3 regions of the Streptomyces sp. NPDC056452 genome follow, and region 1 is predicted to be linked to each of the others. Evidence: riboswitches for the same ligand, from Rfam matches in the RefSeq annotation. Region 1 holds a riboswitch; each other region holds the start of a gene.

Region 1 (4,261 bases):
GTGCGCAGTGCCTCGCGCACCGGGACGCGGGAGACCCCGTACCGACGTGCGAGCACCTCCTCGGTGAGGCGGCTGCCGCGTTCGAAGACACCGGAGACGATGTCGTCACGGATTGCCGTGCATACCGAATGCGCGGGAATGCGCATGTCCGAACCTCCGCCTTAATCCCCGCGAAACGCGGCCGATCGACGCCTGTTCTGTGACTCTATTGCAATCAGCCGCAATTTCCGATGGCGGAGCGGAATCCATGGATATCTTCCAGCCGACGAGTACTTCTGCGGCGGTTCGCGGCGGAGCGGTCCCGGGGCGGCACGACGAAGGCCCCGGCGGGTGCCGGGGCCTTCGGAAAGCTGTGCGACAGGAGGGTCTCAGACCTGGAGACCGTGCGCCCGGAGGTAGGCGACCGGGTCCATGTCGGATCCGTACTCCGGGGTGGTCCGCGCCTCGAAGTGCAGGTGCGGTCCGGTGGAGTTGCCGGTGGAGCCCGACAGGCCTATCTGCTGCCCCGAGGCGACGCTCTGTCCGACGGACACGCCGATCGAGGAGAGGTGGCCGTACTGGGTGTACGTGCCGTCCGTCATCCGGAGCACGATGTTGTTGCCGTACGCGCCGCCCCAGCCCGCCTCGACGACCGTCCCGGCGCCGACGGCGACGACGGAGCTGCCGGACGCGGCGCGGAAGTCGACACCGGAGTGGCTGCCGGAGGACCAGAGGGCACCGCTGGACTTGTAGCCGGTGGTCACGGAGGAGCCGGCGACCGGGAGGTGGAAGGAGTTCAGCCGGGCGCGCTCGGCGGCGCGGGCGGCGCGCGCCTTGGCCTCACGGACCTCCTTGGCGCGGGCTTCGGCCTTGCGCTTCGCCTCGGCCTTGGCCTTCGCCTTGGCCGCCGCTTCGGCCTTCGCCTTCGCCGCGACGTCGGCCTGGTGCTGCTGCGCCTCGGCCTGGGCGTCGATCTGGGCGGCGAGAGTGGTGTCGAGGGCAACGGCCTGGGTCAGACCGGTGACGGTGAGGGCCTCGGAGTCCGCGGCGAGGGCCGGGGAGGCCATTCCGCCGATGACGCCGGTGGTGGCCAGAGCCGCGATGCCGGCGACCTTGGCGCTCCTGCGCGTCAGGCGGCTCGGGGCACGGTGCTTCCCGGTGGCACGGGTGAACGCCATGGAGGGGCTGATCCTTTCCTTCCTTCTCGCCTACCGGGTTAGCTGACGGGTTCGGAGCAGGAAGGTCTCCTACGGATCCCCCCGCCTCGTACGAGACGCGGACATCCGATTCACCCCAGGGACTACGTGGGTCCCCGGCTCCCCAGGCTCGCGCCTGACGGGGACTCGGCGATGACTGCCCGGCGCCGCGGATGCGGCATACGTCTGGCGGACAGCCGAGCCGACGCTAGGCCGGGCGACTTTCAATCACCAAACGGACAGGTCGCTTTGTCGCACATCCCACAGGCCATACCTGAACGTTCTTCACCAAATCAGACAAAAAGGAGAACCCCGGCGAGAAGGCACTCGCCGGGGTTCGCTTTGTTCTGTTCTGTCAGCCGGTGACGACCGACACCTCGCCGATACCCAGCGCCCTGACGGGCTCCGCGATCTGCGAAGCGTCTCCCACGAGGACCGTGACCAGCCGGTCCACGGGGAACGCGTTGACGACCGCGGCCGTCGCCTCCACCGTGCCGGTCTCCGCCAGGCGCGCGTACAGCTGGGCCTGGTAGTCGTCCGGGAGGTGCTGCTCCACCTGGTCGGCGAGGGTGCCCGCGACCGATGCCGCCGTCTCGAACTTCAGCGGGGCGACCCCCACGAGGTTCTGCACGGCGGTCTCGCGCTCGGCGTCCGTGAGCCCCTCGGCCGCCAGGGTGCGCAGGACCTTCCACAGGTCGTCCAGGGCCAGCCCGGTGGACTCCGTGTCCACGGAGCCGCTGATGGCGAGCATCGCGGCGCCGGTCGCCCCGGAGACGGATCCGGGTGCCGTCGAGCGCAGCACCTGGCCGAAGGCCCGGACGCCGTAGGTGTAGCCCTTCTCCTCGCGCAGGACGCGGTCCAGCCGGGAGGTGAGGGTGCCCCCCAGGCAGTACGTGCCCAGGACCTGGGCGGGCCAGACGCTGTCGTGCCGGTCGGCGCCGATCCGGCCGATCAGCAGCTGCGTCTGCACGGCTCCGGGACGGTCCACGATCACCACCCGGCCGGTGTCGTCCGCGGTGATCGGCGGCACCGGGCGCGCCTGGCCGGCGTTGCCCGACCAGTCACCGATGGTGTCCGCGAGCAGCGTGTCCAGATCGACCCCGGTGAGGTCACCGACGATGACAGCCGTCGCGGTGGACGGGCGGACATGGGCGTCGTAGAAGGCGCGCACACCCGCGGCGTCGATCCGCCGCACGGTCTCCTCGGTGCCCTGGCGCGGACGGGACATCCGCGCCGTGGCGGGGAACAGCTCCTTGGAGAGCTGCTTGGCGGCACGCCGGGCCGGGTTGGCCTGCTCGTGCGGAATCTCGTCGAGCCGGTTGCCCACCAGGCGCTCCACCTCGCTCTCGGTGAAGGCCGGCGCCCGCAGCGCTTCGGCGACCAGGCCGAGCGCCTTGGAGAGCCGGGAGACCGGGACCTCCAGCGAGACCCGGACACCGGGGTGGTCGGCGTGCGCGTCGAGCGTGGCACCGCAGCGCTCCAGCTCGGCGGCGAACTCCTCCGCCGAATGCTTGTCGGTGCCCTCGGACAGCGCGCGCGCCATGATCGTGGCCACACCGTCCAGACCCTCGGGCTCGGCGTCGAGCGGCGCGTCCAGGAAGATCTCCACGGCGACGACCTGCTGGCCGGGGCGGTGGCAGCGCAGCACGGTCAGGCCATTGGGCAGAGCGCCGCGATCGGGCGCGGGAAAGGCCCAGGGCCTGGCCTCGCCTGCGGTCGGCTGCGGGTGGTACTCCATCGCTACTCCAGTCACGGCGGCGTCGGTCACTTCTCGGCCCCCTCGTGGTCGTCGGTGCTGCCTGCGGCATCCTCGGCCTCGTCCGCCGGCTCGACCGGCTCGTAGACCAGGACCGCCCGGTTGTCGGGACGCAGATGCGCCTGGGCGGCCGCCTGGACCTCCTGCGCGGTGACGTCGAGCACCCGCTGCACCGCGGTGAGCGCGAGCTGGGGGTCGCCGAACAGCACGGCGTACCTGCACAGTTCGTCGGCGCGGCCCGCGACCGTGCCGAGCCTGTCCAGCCACTCGCGCTCCAACTGGGCCTGCGCCCGCTCCATTTCCTCGGGCGTGGGGCCCTCGGCCGCGAAGCGGGCCAGCTCCTCGTCGACGGCCGTCTCGATCTGCGGCACCTCGACACCACCGGACGTCTTCACGTCCAGCCAGCCCAGGGAGGGCGCTCCGGAGAGCCTGAGCAGCCCGAATCCCGCGGCCACCGCCGTACGGTCGCGCCGGACCAGGCGGTTGTGCAGCCGGGACGACTCGCCGCCGCCGAGGACGGTCAGCGCCAGGTCCGCGGCGTCGCACTCGCGGGTGCCGTCGTGCGGCAGCCGGTAGGCGGCCATCAGCGCACGCGCGGGGACCTCCTCGTGCACCACTTCGCGCAGCTGCTCACCGATGGTGCCGGGCAGCGTGCCGTCGCGCGGCGGCTGCTTGCCGTCGTGCGAGGGGATGGAGCCGAAGTACTTCTCGATCCAGGCCAGCGTCTGCTCCGGGTCGATGTCACCGACCACCGAGAGCACGGCGTTGTTGGGCGCGTAGTACGTGCGGAAGAACGCCTGCGCGTCGTCCAGCGTCGCCGCGTCCAGATCGGCCATCGAGCCGATCGGCGTGTGGTGGTACGGGTGGCCCTCCGGGTACGCGAGGGCCGTGAGCTTCTCGAACGCCGTGCCGTACGGAACGTTGTCGTAGCGCTGGCGGCGCTCGTTCTTCACGACGTCGCGCTGGTTCTCCATGGACTCGTCGTCGAGCGCGGCGAGCAGCGAGCCCATCCGGTCGGCCTCGAGCCACAGGGCGAGCTCCAGCTGGTGCGTGGGCATCGTCTCGAAGTAGTTGGTGCGCTCGAAGCTGGTGGTGCCGTTGAGGGAACCGCCGGCCCCCTGCACCAGCTCGAAGTGTCCGTTCCCCTTGACCTGGCCGGAGCCCTGGAACATCAGGTGCTCGAAGAGGTGAGCCAGGCCTGTGCGCCCCTTGACCTCGTGACGGGAACCGACGTCGTACCAGAGGCAGACCGCGGCGACCGGGGTCAGATGGTCCTCCGAGAGCACCACGCGCAGGCCGTTGGCCAGGCGGTGCTCGGTCGCCGTCAAGC
Region 2 (4,261 bases), on a different contig from region 1:
CGAGTTCGATCCCGGACAGCGCTCCGAAAAAAGTGACACTCTGTCAACTCTGTGACTTTCACGTGATCTCCGCTGCATCGACTTGTGACACACGTTCGAGTGCGGCTAGGTTCACCGTTCGACTCACCAGTCACACGTCAGTCACACGGAAGGCAATCCCATGGGCTCCGCGAACGGCAGACACCGTCGCCCTCGGCAGGCACCCGCCATCGTCGTCGCCGCAGGCGTCACAGGGTCGGCCATCGCCATCCCGCTGCTCGGCGCGACCGGCGCGCACGCAGCCGACGCCTCGACCTGGGACCGGGTCGCCGAGTGCGAGAGCGGTGGCATGTGGAGCGCCGACCTCGGCAACGGCTACTACGGCGGCCTGCAGCTCTCGCAGGACACCTGGTCGGCCTACGGCGGTACGGCGTTCGCGCCCCGTGCCGACCTGGCCAGCCGCTCGCAGCAGATATCCGTGGCGGAGAAGGTGCTCGACGACCAGGGGGTGACGGCGTGGGCCAGCTGCGCGGTGATCTCCGGGCTCGCGCTGGACAACACGCTCCCGGGTGTCGACCCGGGCAGTGAGCCGACCACCGAGCCGTCGGACACCGTGACCCCGTCCGACGACGCGTCGGCCACCCCCTCGTCCGATGCGTCGGACGACGCGAGCGGGAACCGGAACACGGACAACAAGGGCGGCGAAAGCGGCAAAGCCGACAAGTCGACCGGATCCGACACGGCCGCCCCTTCGACCTCTCCTTCGCCGGAGACGTCCGAGGCCTCTGACGGTTCGACGGAAGCGCCGGGCGGCAAGCACCGCGGCACGCCGGCCCCGGAGGCGAGCGCGGGTGCGGGCTCGACGGACGGGCGCGAGTCCGGCCGTCACGCTTCGCGCGGGGACGCCGACGCACGCAAGGGCGGCGACGGCACCTACACCGTCCGCGCGGGCGACAACCTCTGGGCGATCGCGGACGCGCAGGAGCTGCCCGGCGGCTGGACGGCGCTCTATGAGGCCAACAAGGACGAGCTGGGCTCCGACCCGGACCTGATCCTTCCCGGACAGAACCTCGACCTGGGTCTCGACCTGGGCGCCCAGGCGGACGAGAAGACCGCCGGAGCCGGTGCGGAAGCCGCCGCGGGCAACTGATCCAATTCGGGAAAACGCCCCATAATCGGGGGCAGTTCAGAGGCCTATGTCCACTTATGTCTAAGTGAGACATGGGTCTCTTTGCGTCAACTCACGCTGCCCGCCCGCCCGGTTCGCCGACGACGCCTCCGACCTGCGAAAACGATCCTTCGCCCGTTGCGGGTAAGGCCTGATTGTCCGTGATGTCCATCTTTGAATGTGGGGGTTGCCTATGTTTACGGTCGGAACCGCTCGCACCGCGGGCACCTTCGACCGTCACGCCGAATCCTGCCGTCGGCCGAAGGGATTCGACGCGTAAAGCGCCGTAGGCAGGAGCGGGGGACCCAGGTAAGTGCCGGACCCGGCCGTCGGAAGACGGGTGAGGACCGGCTGGGGGTGAAGTCGCTTGCCAGTGCGAGCGACCGGGCAACTCACAGGCCCGAACCCGACAGCTCACCTCGTAGGCGTCGGTGAGGAGAACCATGCTGCTTTCGAGCAAGGGCAAGCACCGTCGCCCGTCCAAGGCCGTCCGTATCGCCACCCTGGCCGGCGTCACCGGTGCCGCAGTCGCCGTTCCGCTGATGGGTGCGACCGGCGCCTCCGCCGCCTCCGTCGCCACGTGGGACGCCGTCGCGCAGTGCGAGTCCGGTGGCAACTGGTCCATCAACACCGGCAACGGCTACTACGGCGGCCTGCAGTTCTCCCAGTCCAGCTGGGCAGCCGCCGGCGGCACGCAGTTCGCCGCCCGCGCCGACCTGGCCTCCAAGGCTCAGCAGATCACCGCCGCCGAGAAGCTCCTCGACCTGCAGGGCCCGGGCGCCTGGGCCTGCGCCGGTGCCGGCGGCCTCACCAACGACGGTGTGGACCCGGGTGTCGACGCCTCCGCGACGGGCGCCGACAAGGCCGCCCAGCCGGAGCGCAAGGCCGAGCAGCCCACCACGCGCAGCGAGAAGCGCACCGCCCCCGAGGCCTCGAAGACCGTCACGACCCCGACCGGCGACAAGGTCAAGAAGGGTGACGGCGAGTACAAGGTGAAGGCCGGCGACACCCTGAGCACGATCGCCGACGCGAAGAAGGTCAAGGGCGGCTGGCAGAAGCTGTTCAAGCTCAACGACGACATCGTCGAGGACGCCGACCTGATCTTCCCGGGTCAGCAGCTCCACCTGAAGTAGTCCCGGGTCTCTCCTCCCCGAAGGCTTCGGGACCGCGTAAGGGTGTCCGGCGGCACCCCACGTGTTCCCTCCCGGCCCGGCGCACTCACCCCCGTGTGCGCCGGGCCGGGGTCGTGTCCGCGGTGCGCCGCACGGGCCCACCGCGTGCGTGATCGTTCAACTATTGTGGTTACTCGTCAGTAGATTTCTGGACCTTTGCCCGGAATGCAGGCCCTTGGGTCCTTTTTCGTCCCAGGGGACGGGCGGTCGGCCGACGCAGGGGGCCGAGCCGGTTAGGCTCGTGGCGCAAGGCCACAGTGACCCTGCACAACCAGCGTCATATCCCAGAAGGAGATGCCTCGTGCCGTCCATCGACGTCGTCGTAGCCAGGGAAATCCTCGACTCCCGGGGCAACCCCACGGTCGAGGTCGAGGTTGGCCTCGACGACGGCAGCACGGGACGTGCTGCTGTTCCGTCCGGCGCCTCCACCGGTGCGTTCGAGGCCATCGAGCTTCGCGACGGCGACCCCAACCGGTACCACGGCAAGGGTGTCGAGAAGGCCGTCCTCGCCGTCATCGAGCAGATCGGCCCGGAGCTCGTCGGTTACGACGCCACCGAGCAGCGCCTCATCGACCAGGCGATGTTCGACCTCGACGCCACCGAGAACAAGGGCTCCCTCGGCGCCAACGCCATCCTCGGCGTCTCGCTGGCCGTGGCCCACGCCGCGTCCGAGGCGTCCGACCTGCCGCTGTTCCGCTACCTCGGCGGCCCGAACGCGCACCTGCTGCCCGTTCCGATGATGAACATCCTGAACGGCGGCTCGCACGCCGACTCCAACGTGGACATCCAGGAGTTCATGATCGCGCCGATCGGCGCCGAGTCCTTCTCCGAGGCCCTTCGCTGGGGCGCGGAGATCTACCACACGCTGAAGAAGGTCCTGAAGACCAAGGGCCTGTCCACGGGTCTCGGTGACGAGGGCGGCTTCGCCCCGAACCTCGAGTCCAACCGCGCCGCCCTGGACCTGATCCTCGAAGCCGTCAAGGAAGCCGGCTACGTTCCGGGCCGCGACATCGCGCTCGCCCTCGACGTCGCCGCGTCCGAGTTCTACAAGGACGGCAAGTACGAGTTCGAGGGCAAGTCCCGCTCGGCCGCCGAGATGACCGAGTACTACGAGGAGCTCGTCTCCGCGTACCCGCTGGTCTCCATCGAGGACCCGCTGTACGAGGACGACTGGGCCGGCTGGAAGGTCATCACCGACAAGCTCGGCGGCAAGGTGCAGATCGTCGGTGACGACCTGTTCGTCACCAACCCCGAGCGCCTGGCCCGTGGCATCGAGGAGGGCTCGGCCAACGCCCTGCTCGTCAAGGTCAACCAGATCGGTTCGCTGACCGAGACCCTGGACGCCGTCGAGCTGGCCCAGCGCAACGGCTTCAAGTGCATGATGTCCCACCGCTCCGGTGAGACCGAGGACGTCACCATCGCCGACCTCGCCGTCGCCGTGAACTGCGGCCAGATCAAGACCGGCGCCCCGGCCCGCTCGGACCGTGTCGCCAAGTACAACCAGCTGCTGCGCATCGAGGAGATCCTCGACGACGCCGCGGTGTACGCGGGCCGTTCGGCGTTCCCGCGGTTCCGCTTCGAGGGCTGAGAGCCCGGCAGCAGGAGCTGAGCCCCCTTCGGGGCACCAGCCTCCGTCCGTCCCCGCACTCGGTCCCGTACCGTGTGCGGGGACGGACGTGCGTAATGGGGAGGCGAGATGGCCGGGAAGGACCGCGACCGGTTCTCCACCGCGACCAGGCTGCGGCTGCTCGGGGAGCAGACAGCGGCCCGCGTGTACCGGTCCCAGAACCGCCGCCAGGCCCGGCGCTCCCGGCTCACCGGCAGGGCCGCCTTCCTGGCCCTCATCGTCTGCTCCCTGGTCGTCGCCCTCGCGTACCCGATGCGGCAGTACATCTCCCAGCGCGACGAGATCGCCGATCAGGAGAGGCTCACGCAGGAGGCG
Region 3 (4,261 bases), on a different contig from region 1:
CCTCCTGACGGAGGGGCGGCCGACGAGCTGCCCGGAGTCGCACCGCGCCTGCGCGACCTGCGCCGCGACCGGGGTCTCACCCTTGAGGCCGCCGCTCGGCGGGCCGATCTCTCCCCGGCCCACCTCTCCCGGCTCGAGACGGGCCGCAGGCAGCCCTCGCTGCCGATGCTCCTCGGGCTCGCCCGCATCTACGGTACGACGGTGTCCGAGCTCCTCGGCGAGATGCCGCCCGAGCGTGACGCGATCGTCCGCGGCGGCCCGTTCGCGGGCGGCGTGTCCGGTGGGACCCCAGGTGGTGCTCCGGGCGGTGTCCCGGGCGGTGCATCGATCGGCGCCGAGGCCGACGGCTGGGTGTACCGGCAGGCCGGTGGCTCGGGCCGGGCCATGCAGGCGTTGCGTGTCCTGGTTCCCTACGGGGCACAGGGCGATCTCGTACGCGTCCACCCGGGCGAGGAGTGGCTGTACGTCCTCGAAGGGCGGCTGCGGGTGAGCTTGGGGGAGACCGTGCACGACCTCGACCCGGGGGACAGCGCGCACTTCGACTCGCTCACCCCGCACCGGATCGCGGCACCCGACCGCGGTGGTGCCGAGCTGCTCTTCGTCCACACCCTGCTGCAGAGCCCCTCGGCGGAGCTGTGCCTGGGCAGTGGGACGCGCCTTCGCTGACCTCGCACGCCCCACCGCACCTGCCGCACACCGGCTACCTCGGCCCCAGGGCCGGAAGAGAGGACTGCCATGTCCGATTCGGAGCACTACGACCCGCTCACCCCGCGCCTGCGGGAGAACAAGGACACGCACGAGCGGAAGATGCCCCGCGGTGTGGTCATCCGGCTCGTCGCCTACCTGGTGGCCGGCCACGTCGTCGCGGCCTTCCTCTTTCTCCTGTTCACCGTGGCGGGCAAAGGCTGACCGCCTGCGCTACGCCTCCTCGACGAGGCGCTCGCGCAGCCTCTCGCGGGTCTCGGGCGCGAGCTTCAGCCCCTCGCCGAGGTAGCGGTCCGTACCGCCCCAGGTCTCCTCGATCGCGGCGAAGGCGGCGGCGAGGTAGTCGGAGTGCGCACCGAAGAGCGGGTTGAGGAGCTCCATCACCTCGTCCGACATCCCCGCCGACGACGTGTCGCTGCGCCGCACCTTGTAGCGGCGGTGCGCATCGTTGGACTTGAGGTAGTCGGCCTCGACGGCCTCCTTCTCGACGCCGACCGCCAGCAGCGAGATCGCGATCGACAGACCGGCCCGGTCCTTGCCCGCCGCGCAGTGCATCAGAGCCGGCACGCTGTCCTCGGCCAGCGCGTGCAGCACCCTGCTGTGCTCCGCGGTGCGGTCCGTGATGATCGACCGGTACGACGCGATCATGCGGGCCGTCCCCTTGCCGTCGGCGAGGATCGAGCGCAGCTGCTGGATGTTGCCGTCGCGCACCAGTCGCCAGAACTCGGCGCCGTCGGCCGGGTCCGAGAGCGGAATGCTGACATTCCGGACACCGGGAAGTTCCACGTCGAGGCCGTCGAGCTTGTGGTCGGCGGCATTGCGGAAGTCGAAGACCGTGTGCAGGCCGAGTCCGGCCAGGAATGCCGTGTCCGTCTCGGTGGCGTGCGCGAGGTGGCCGCTGCGGTAGAGGCGCCCGTAGCGCACCCTGCCGCCGTCCGTGGTCGGCAGGCCGCCCACGTCGCGGAAGTTGCGGACACCGGTCAGCTCGGCGTCTGTCGACGGAACCTCTGGCAGCTGCTGCGTCACAAGGACTCCTGGAGTGTCTGGGCGTCGGCGCCGCTCGCCGACAGGGGCACGCCCGCGACGATACGACATGGATTCATCGGGCAATCGTTTCGCCCTCCGGTGCCTTCGCGGCCGGTCGACCGGCCGCCCGCGACCATGACATGTCCGTATTGGTGTATTTAGCAGAACATGCCCCGCTTATACGGGAGATGGGATGCGACAGGTGAGCGGGATCATATCCGTGACGGTGTGTGGCGAAACTGCCGGGAGGTAATCCATACGCCACGCGGAAAGCCAAGATCCGTAATCCACGGAGTGTGACCGGAATTCGGAACCGGAATTGAACCGCTCATTCCGGTACGCAACCGGTGGCTTGTTCCCGGCGTCCTGACTCGCTTACGGTCACCGTCAATCCGGACGGAACGCCTAATCCTGCCGCCGCCCGGAATCCGCACCGACTCACGTGTGGCAGGAGCGGGGGAACCAGGTAAGCCGCCGACCGGAGTGATCCGGAACGGCTTGGGGTCAAGACGCGCTCAGCGCGGCCGGGCATCTCCAGTCCGAACCCGACAGCTCACCTCGCAGGCGCCGGAGAGGAATTCCCCATGCCCGCAAAGGGTAAGCACCGTCGTACGAAGGCCAGCCCGATCTCCCGCGGCGTCCTCGCCGCAGGGACCGGCGGCGCCGTCCTCGCCCTTCCGCTGATCGGCGCCACCGGCGCCTTCGCCGCGGAGCAGTCCGCACCCGCCGCGAAGCCCGCGGCCGCCAGCGCGGCGCACCACGCGCCGGCCGCCTCCGTGGCGAAGAAGCATGGCGCCCCCAAGACCTACTCCGTGGTCGCCGGCGACTACCTGGCGAAGATCGCAGCCGACAAGAAGGTCAAGGGCGGCTGGGAGAAGCTGTACAAGGACAACCGTGAGGTCGTCGGCGGCAACCCGAGCCTGATCTTCCCGGGCATGAAGCTGACCCTCGGCGTCAAGGCGTCCGGCTCCCACGCGGAGGCAGCCCCCTCCAAGGCCGCCCCGAAGGCCGCCCCCTCCAAGGCGGAGTCGGCCCCCAAGGCCGCCGCTCCGGCCGAGAAGGCGTCGACGGCCACCAACACCGCCGACTCCACCGGCGCTTCGGAGAGCAACAGCTCCGGCTACACCACCCCGGTGGCCAACGGCAGCGTCTCCACCCAGTACCGCGTCGCCGGTGCCAGCTGGTCCAGCGGCTACCACACCGGCTCCGACTTCCAGGCCGCCTCCGGCACCAGCGTCCGGTCCATCGGCCCGGGCACCGTGGTCTCCGCGGGCTGGAGCGGTGCGTACGGCAACGAGGTCGTCATCAAGCACGACGACGGCATGTACTCCCAGTACGCCCACCTGTCGTCGCTCGGCGTCTCGGCCGGCCAGACCGTCACCGGCGGCCAGCAGATCGGCCTCTCCGGTTCCACCGGCAACTCCACCGGCCCGCACCTCCACTTCGAGGTCCGCACCGGCCCGAGCTACGGCTCGGACGTCGACCCGATCGCCTACCTGCGCTCGCACGGCGTCTCCATCTGACGTCATCAGGCGGCTCGGTGAGCTCACGAGGGGCGGTGCGCGGCGGCGCACCGCCCCTCTGCTTATTCCGGCTTTACCAAAACCTGACCGGGTGGTCTATCTCACCACCCGTCAACCCCTTATTACGGTCGCGTAGGTCACATTCGAAGGTGCAGGATATGCGCTTGTGGCAGACGATTCGAGAAACAAAAGACGAGGCACCATCGGGTCGTACGCAGCGATTGGCGACAGCTTCACCGAGGGCGTCGGAGACCCCGGCCCCGATGGGACGCTCGTCGGCTGGGCGGACCGTTTCGCGGTCATTCTGGCGGACCAGCTCCCTCTCCCCGATGCAGCGGCCGACCCCGCGGACGGCCCGCACGGGAACTTCCGGTACGCCAATCTCGCCGTACGCGGACGCCTCCTCGACCAGATAGTCGAGGAGCAGGTCCCCCGCGCCAAGGAGCTCGCACCGGATCTGGTGAGTTTCTGCGCGGGCGGCAACGACATCATCCGGCCCGGCACCGACCCGGACGACGTGGCCGAACGCTTCGAGCGCGCGGTCGCCGACCTGACCCGCTCGGTCGGCACCGTCATGATCACCACCGGCTTCGACACCCGCGGCGTTCCGGTGCTCAGGCACCTGCGGGGCAAGATCGCCACCTACACCGCCCATGTACGGTCCATCGCCGACCGCTACGACTGCCCCGTCCTGGACCTGTGGTCGCTCCGGTCCGTGCAGGACAGGCGTGCCTGGGACAACGACCGGCTGCACCTCTCGGCGGAGGGACACACCCGGGTCGCGCTGCGCGCCGCCCAGGTCCTCGGCCTCGACGTGCCGGCCGACCCCGACCAGGTGTGGCCCCCGCAGGTACAGCGCGGAGCACTCGAAGTGCGCCGCGACGACATGGCCTGGGCCCGCGAGTACCTCGTCCCGTGGATCGGCCGGCGCCTGCGCGGTGAGTCCTCCGGTGACCACGTCGAGGCCAAACGCCCCGATCTGCTCCCGCTCTGAGCACCTCCGAGCG

What was found. A riboswitch is a leader RNA that binds a small molecule or an ion and turns the genes downstream of it on or off. The one in region 1 is predicted to bind cyclic di-AMP.
Positions count from the first base shown of each region.
Region 2: another riboswitch for cyclic di-AMP. It lies ahead of ACFQ6X_RS13905 (transglycosylase family protein); the one in region 1 lies ahead of ACFQ6X_RS10710 (M23 family metallopeptidase).
Region 3: another riboswitch for cyclic di-AMP. It lies ahead of ACFQ6X_RS28625 (peptidoglycan DD-metalloendopeptidase family protein); the one in region 1 lies ahead of ACFQ6X_RS10710 (M23 family metallopeptidase).

Region 1 covers NZ_JBHTRI010000008.1:137,307-141,567, forward strand. Annotated here, with positions in the region: gene ACFQ6X_RS10705 (GntR family transcriptional regulator) at 1-146, opposite strand, end outside; gene ACFQ6X_RS10710 (M23 family metallopeptidase) at 369-1,157, opposite strand; cyclic di-AMP (ydaO/yuaA leader) riboswitch at 1,170-1,338, opposite strand; gene ACFQ6X_RS10715 (M16 family metallopeptidase) at 1,531-2,913, opposite strand; gene ACFQ6X_RS10720 (pitrilysin family protein) at 2,940-4,261, opposite strand, start outside.
Region 2 covers NZ_JBHTRI010000011.1:179,859-184,119, forward strand. Annotated here, with positions in the region: gene ACFQ6X_RS13895 (cytochrome P450) at 1-55, shown strand, start outside; gene ACFQ6X_RS13900 (transglycosylase family protein) at 161-1,129, shown strand; cyclic di-AMP (ydaO/yuaA leader) riboswitch at 1,420-1,590, shown strand; gene ACFQ6X_RS13905 (transglycosylase family protein) at 1,591-2,280, shown strand; gene eno (phosphopyruvate hydratase) at 2,621-3,907, shown strand; gene ACFQ6X_RS13915 (septum formation initiator family protein) at 4,016-4,261, shown strand, end outside.
Region 3 covers NZ_JBHTRI010000034.1:85,946-90,206, reverse strand. Annotated here, with positions in the region: gene ACFQ6X_RS28640 (helix-turn-helix domain-containing protein) at 1-666, shown strand, start outside; gene ACFQ6X_RS28635 (DUF6126 family protein) at 736-909, shown strand; gene ACFQ6X_RS28630 (tyrosine-protein phosphatase) at 919-1,731, opposite strand; cyclic di-AMP (ydaO/yuaA leader) riboswitch at 2,153-2,311, shown strand; gene ACFQ6X_RS28625 (peptidoglycan DD-metalloendopeptidase family protein) at 2,316-3,254, shown strand; gene ACFQ6X_RS28620 (SGNH/GDSL hydrolase family protein) at 3,421-4,248, shown strand.